DNA from 2 places in the Paenibacillus sp. FSL R7-0204 genome. Region 2 is predicted to be linked to the other one. Evidence: predicted binding sites of a transcription regulator. Region 2 holds the regulator's gene; the other holds the start of a gene.
The links. The regulator CtsR, encoded in region 2, represses protease genes until heat stress. The targets are predictions, from matches to a motif close to ATGGTCAATAAAGGTCAAACA.

Region 1: a site for CtsR is predicted at 1,814-1,834, ahead of clpP (ATP-dependent Clp endopeptidase proteolytic subunit ClpP). Genes of this name have one in related genera too.

The regions. Positions count from the first base shown of each region.
Region 1 is NZ_JBBOCA010000001.1:31,057-34,471, reverse strand. Features, by position in the region: gene MKX42_RS00150 (PdaC/SigV domain-containing protein) at 1-263, shown strand, start outside; gene MKX42_RS00145 (GDSL-type esterase/lipase family protein) at 417-1,055, shown strand; gene clpP (ATP-dependent Clp endopeptidase proteolytic subunit ClpP) at 1,130-1,726, opposite strand; tRNA gene MKX42_RS00135 (tRNA-Arg) at 1,920-1,994, opposite strand; gene MKX42_RS00130 (sugar-binding transcriptional regulator) at 2,287-3,339, shown strand.
Region 2 is NZ_JBBOCA010000001.1:975,438-978,852, forward strand. Features, by position in the region: gene MKX42_RS04315 (GNAT family N-acetyltransferase) at 1-677, shown strand, start outside; gene MKX42_RS04320 (CtsR family transcriptional regulator) at 1,040-1,501, shown strand; gene MKX42_RS04325 (UvrB/UvrC motif-containing protein) at 1,532-2,056, shown strand; gene MKX42_RS04330 (protein arginine kinase) at 2,085-3,149, shown strand; gene clpC (ATP-dependent protease ATP-binding subunit ClpC) at 3,186-3,415, shown strand, end outside.

The sequences.
Region 1 (3,415 bases), 940 kb from region 2:
TGGGCGACCTGTTCGGTGCCAACCCTAATTACAAGAAACAGCTCAATGCCAAGCTGGCCACCGAGATCAAAGCTAACGGAGGATATCTGGGCGGGTTCAATGGACTGAATACCGAGAAGTACTTCTATCTGAAAGATGGCAAAGCGGTGCTCTTCTTCCAGTTATACGAATACACGGCATATGCCGAGGGCTTCCCGGAATTTAACTTCAGCTTCAAGGAACTCCTGCCCGATGGAAGCAGTCCGTTCGCGGCGCTGAAATAATAAACTGGATTATCCAGATGCCCTTGCATCTCCTCCGGGAGACACAAGGGCATCTTTCATCCACGGCCTAATCAGCCTGCCCTGCCGTTACCACTTCACCCGGATAGTCATAAGCTATAGAAGGCAAGCAGCTTATACGGGGAGGGGAAGGTTATGGTCTATGCTTATACAGCGATCGGGGATTCACTTACAACCGGCTTCGGGGCGCTGCCCGGGAACGGCTTCGTCCCCGTCTACCGGCGGATGGCGGAAGGGAGGCTGGGCACGCCGGTGGTGCCGGCGAATCTTGGTGTCAACGGTCTGACCACCGGGGGGCTGAAGCAACGGCTGAGGAGCTCAAATGTCTACCGGGCAGCGGTGAAGGATGCGCAGATCATTACGCTGTCCATTGGCGGCAATGACTTGATTAAGGCAGCCCGGGCAGCCGGGCCCCGGCCCGGCGAATTCCAGGGCTTGCTTCAGCAGGCGCTTAGGGACTGCAAGCGTAACTACAGCGACATCATGGGTAGCCTGACACAGCTCAAAGCAGGTTCCCGCAGCCCCTACATCATCCGGATGGTAGGCCTGTATAATCCATACCCACAGGTGAATGAAGCAACAGAGTGGGTGCGGGAGTTCAACCGCTATGCAGCAGGCTACAGCAGCAATAACGTAGGGTTTGCTTCGGTATACCATGAATTTGCCGGTAATGAGCGGGGGCTGCTGTTCCTGGACCATATTCACCCGAATGGCAGAGGCTACCGCGTAATTGCAGGCAAACTGGATGCCCTGGGGTACGGAGGTTTAAGGTAGCATGAAGAAAGAGGCTGTAACATGACCGGACCGGTCTGTTACAGCCTCTTCGTGTATTCATTGGGATAGATTACTTATACGCCTGTCGGCAAAGTCTTCTCAATTACCTTGTCCACGATACCATATTCTGCAGCGTCTGCAGCGCTCATGAAGTAATCGCGGTCAGTATCCTTCTCGATCTTCTCCAGCGGCTGGCCTGTACGCTCGGACAGGATGCGGTTCAGCTTCTCACGCAGCTTGATGATGCGGCGGGCGCGGATCTCGATATCCGAAGCCTGGCCCTGGGCACCGCCTAGCGGCTGGTGAATCATGATCTCGCTGTTCGGCAGGGCGAAGCGCTTGCCCTTGGCGCCGGCGTTCAGCAGGAACGCTCCCATGGAAGCGGCCATACCTACACAGATGGTGGATACATCCGGCTTAATGTATTGCATTGTATCGAAGATGGCCATACCCGCTGTGATGGAACCGCCTGGGCTGTTCACATACAGGTGAATATCCTTATCCGGGTCCTCGGCAGCCAGGAAGAGCATTTGTGCGATGATGGAATTGGCAACCACGTCATTAACCTCCGTTCCAAGGAAAATGATGCGGTCCTTCAGCAGGCGGGAATAGATGTCATAAGCGCGCTCACCGCGGTTGCTCTGTTCTACTACCATAGGAATATAACTCACGTGGAAAACCTCCTTGAAATTGGTGCTTCGAATGTGTTCATTTTTTACTGTTACCGTATTAACCACATGATAAACAAATTCAAACAAAAAGTCAAAGAAAGTCAAACTTACTTTCAAAAAAAAGAGCCCTCAAGCGGCTCATTGGTTAAGTATAATATAATCGGAACTAAATTATGTACAAGCTTGAAAAAAATGGCGCGCCCGCCAAGAATCGAACTTGGATCTCAGGCTTCGGAGGCCTACGTCATATCCATTGGACCACGGGCGCAACAGAAATTATTATAATATACTTCTCGGATAAAAGCAATGCGTATTAGGTATCCTGCGCAAAAATAGTTTTCTCTGTCTCCATTAATAGAGCCGGAGATGCGCCTCCTGCCAGCGGGCTGCCGGACAAGCCCATGTATAAGATGAAAGCTGGCTGAGAATTATAGTCTCGGAACACTTGCACTTGGCGTCAGTTTTGGGTAGAATATGGGTGGGACTTAAAAAGTTAACCCGGGACATTTTGAGACCACGAACAAGGGATAAGAGAAAGACGAAGTTGCAGGAGTGAAAGCATGCGTAATCTATTGGAAATCCAAAAGCAGCTTCTGCCTGATCTCATGGAAACCCTTAAGAGACGGTATACGATTCTACATCAGATCATGCTGTCCGATATTATTGGGCGCAGGACGTTAGCCGCATCGCTTGATATGACCGAGCGGGTGCTGCGCGCCGAGACGGATCTTCTGAAATCGCAGGGGCTCATTGAGATCGAGAGCGTCGGTATGCGCATTAGCGATGCCGGTCGCAGACTGCTTGACCTGCTGGAGCCGGTCGCCAAGAGCCTATTCGGCCTGGATGATCTGGAAGAGAAAATTCGTACAACGTACGGTCTCACCAAAGTAATTGTGGTACCTGGCGATTGTGAGACATCGCCGTTCACCAAGCGTGAGCTGGGGCGCGCAGGCTCCAAGGCACTGCTCAGCGTACTGCGAAGTGATGATACGATTGCCGTCACAGGTGGATCAACACTGGCCGAGATGGCCGATCAGCTGACCCCGCCGCTATCCCTTTCCTATAAGAACGCCTGGGTTGTTCCGGCGCGTGGAGGACTGGGAGAGAGCATGGAGATACAGGCCAACACCATTGCTTCAACCATGGCCAAACGGATTGGCGCCAATTACCGTCTGCTGCATGTGCCCGATCTGCTTAGCGGAGACGCATATGAGTCGCTTGCGCAGGACTCCAATATTGGAGAGATTGTACAAATTATCCGCAGATCGCGTATTATTGTACATGGAATAGGCGACGCCATTGAAATGACCCACCGCCGCAAGCTGGACTCCGGGACGATCTCAGAGATTCAGAGCGAGGGAGCCGTAGCCGAGTCCTTCGGATACTATTTCAATGAGAATGGCGAAGTGGTTCATACGATGCGGACCATGGGGCTGCGCCTGGAAGACATTATCCGTACGGAAGTCGTTATCGGTATTGCCGGCGGCAAACGCAAGGCGAAGGCCATTCATGCGATGCTGCGGTTCGGGCAAGAGGATATTCTCGTCATCGACGAGGCGGCGGCTGTTGAAATCGGCAAGGAAATCGACACACAGCTACAAAAGGTCCTATAGATTCCATTAAATGGGGCGCGCGCAAAGGGTTTATGCATTATACTTAACATTGTTGTCTTGACGAGCCTCACGGCCT
Region 2 (3,415 bases):
AATTCGCCATGAGGTATAACGGGACTCTCCAGCGCAGCGACACCTGGTGGAAGGAAAGTGTGCTCGATGACGACACGCATTCCTGTGTGTATTATTCCGAGCAGGGTGAACCGCAGGGCTATGTGCTGTATAAAATAGTGCAGCAGGAGCTGGTCATAGATGAGTTCATCTATGGGAACGAGCTTGCCCGCCAGGGCTTGTGGAGCTTCCTGGCCAATCATGACTCCATGATTACGGCTGCACAGCTGAAGCTGGTGCCTGCTGACGATATTCTGCCTTTTCTCCTTCCTGATCCGCGGATTGCGCAGGAGAATTATCCATACTTCATGGCGCGTATCGTCAATGCTAAGGCTTTTGTGGAGAACATGACCTTCAATATGCCGGAGGGTGACCGGGAGCGGGTGCTTTATATTGAAGATAAGCATGCGGTCTGGAACAACGGGTTATGGCGGTGGACTGTGTCGGAGCAGGGGGAGGCGACGCTTACCCGGATTCAGGGCGAGCGCTCAGAGGCTGGCCTTGAATGCAGTATCGGCACGCTTACAGTGCTGCTAATGGGATACAAACGTCCGCTTCAGGCGGCCGGATACGAACAATTATCCGGGACTGCTGAGGCGATAGCTTGGCTTGAAGCGCTGATTCCGCAGGCCGAGACGGCATTATTCGATTTTTTCTGACAGTGAACGGCTCCTCCCCTTCCCTCGGAAGCGGAGGAGCTTTCCTATACATAACGCCCCAATTCAGTGAACTAAGCAGGCAACCGGAATACAATACAGCCAAAAAGTAAAAAATAAGAGTAACCCCTTGGAATTCAGTGAGAATATGTTATAATATGAAAAAGTCAAAGAAAGTCAAAGTCAACGCAGGCCGGATATCATCGTTCTCAGGAATGTAACATTTAGAGAAAAAGCGCAGTGCAGAGGCTATTACAGCCGATTCTTATTGCATTGCCCGGTTTAAGTTCTTAAGAGCATGTCTCTGACGGCAGGCGTTGGCGCAGCACAGATTTAACCAATGCTTACACACTGGAGGATGAGTGATGCGTAATATCTCCGATATTATTGAACAATATCTGAAGAATATTTTGCATGAAAGTCCCGAAGGTACGGTGGAAATTCAGCGCAATGATCTGGCGGACCAGTTCTCCTGTGTCCCGTCACAGATCAATTACGTCATCAGTACACGGTTCACATTGGAAAAGGGATATGTGGTGGAGAGCAAACGCGGCGGTGGCGGATATATCCGGATTCAGCGCTATGAGCTGCCTCAGAATGTAGCCTTATACGCACATCTGAACTCCACGATAGGGAATGATATTGATCAGAATTCTGCCGAAGGGCTGATTTATCAGCTGGAGGAGGCCCGTTTCCTCTCCAAACGTGAAGCGTGTCTAATGCGGTCTGCGGTTTCCCGGGAATGCCTGACGGTTAATCTGCCGTACCGGGATGAGATTCGTGCCAAGCTTATGAAGGCTATGCTAATCTCTTTATTGGGCAAATAATTTGTCAAATGGTAAGGAGGGACACCGCTTATGCTATGCCAGGAATGCGGCGTCAAACCGGCAACACTCCACTTCACGAAGATCGTGAACGGGGAGAAGACGGAATTTCATATTTGCGAAAGCTGTGCGCGGGAGAAGGGTGAACTGATTCCCGGAACTGCGGGAGGCTTCTCTATCCACAGCTTGCTTTCCGGTCTTCTGGATCTGGAAGGCCCGGGCAAGGGCAAATCAGCGGCAGCACAAAGTGTGCAGGGTCTGCATTGTGAAAACTGCGGCATGACCTATTCACAGTTCAGCAAGCTGGGACGGTTCGGCTGCAGCTCCTGCTATAAGTATTTCGACAGTACGCTTGACCCGCTCTTCAGACGGGTGCATGGCAGTACAGCACATGTCGGCAAGCTTCCCAAACGGGCTGGAGCACAGATTATGTGCAAGCGCCAGATTGATGAGCTGAAGCAGGAATTACAGCAGAGTATTGTGCAGGAGGAGTTCGAGACCGCAGCTGAGCTGAGGGACAGAATCCGCAAGCTTGAAAAAGAAATGCCACAAGAGTAAAGTCTTTGATATATAGGGGGGATCAGGCATGTCAAGTCTCCGGTATACCGAACAAGCACTTAGTGAATGGATGCGCTGCGGCGGCAGTCATTCGGAGATTGTCATCAGCAGCCGTATGCGTATCGCCCGTAATCTGGAGCATCTTCCGTTCCCGCTACTCGCTTCAACAGAGCAGTCGGAGGAGGTGCTGGAGCAGCTTGCCCCTGTATTTCAGGGTGATGCCGCTGCAGGTTTCGGCAGCTTTGAACTGCTGAGACTGGATGAGCTGGGTGAGCTGGACAAAAAAGTGCTGGTGGAAAAGCACCTTATCAGTCCTAATCTGGCGGATGATTCCAAAGGCGGGGCAGTCATTCTTAATGAGGACGAGTCGGTCAGCATTATGATTAATGAGGAGGATCATCTCCGCATTCAATGTCTGTTCCCTGGGCTGCAGGTCAGAGAAGCATGGGTTAGGGCAACCGCCATCGATGATATTTTCGAGGCTGCTGTCAATTACGCCTTCGATGACCGCAGAGGATACTTAACAAGCTGTCCCACCAATGTGGGAACAGGACTAAGAGCTTCGGTTATGGTCCATCTGCCAGCATTGGTGATGACTCATCAGATCAACCGCATTTTATCCGCAGTCAATCAGGTGGGGCTTACCGTTAGAGGAATTTATGGTGAAGGCAGCGAAGCAGTAGGGAATATCTTTCAGATCTCGAACCAGATTACGCTGGGACAGACCGAAAGTGAGATTATTGAGAATCTTCACAGTGTAGTCACCCAGATTATAGAGCATGAGCGGAATGCGCGTGAACGCCTGCTGGCGGATTCCGCATTGCGGATTACTGACCGTATCAAGCGCTCCTACGGAATTTTGGCCTATGCTGCTGTGATGGAACTGAAAGAATCGGCACAGCGGCTCTCCGATCTGCGGCTTGGTGTAGATCTGGGGATTCTGGAAGGGCCTTCGATTTCAGTGCTCAATGAGCTGAATGTCAAGACTCAGCCTGGCTTTCTGCAAAAGCTGTTCGGTGACGAGCTGTCGCCTACTGAACGCGATATGTACCGGGCGAAGCTGCTCCGGGAGACACTGGGATCACAACATTAATTATAGATATTTATTATCCGTGGAGGTGCAGGAGATATGATGTTTGGAAGATTTACGGAACGCGCACAAAAGGTGCTGGCGCTGGCGCAGGAAGAAGCCGTACGTTTGGGACACAACAACATTGGGACAGAGCATATTTTACTCGGACTGATTCGTGAAGGAGACGGCATTGCCGCTAAGGCATTGATCGGACTTGGTCTGGGTCTGGAGAAGATACAAGATGAAGTGGAAACGCTGATTGGCAGAGGTCAGGAACAACCGACCAA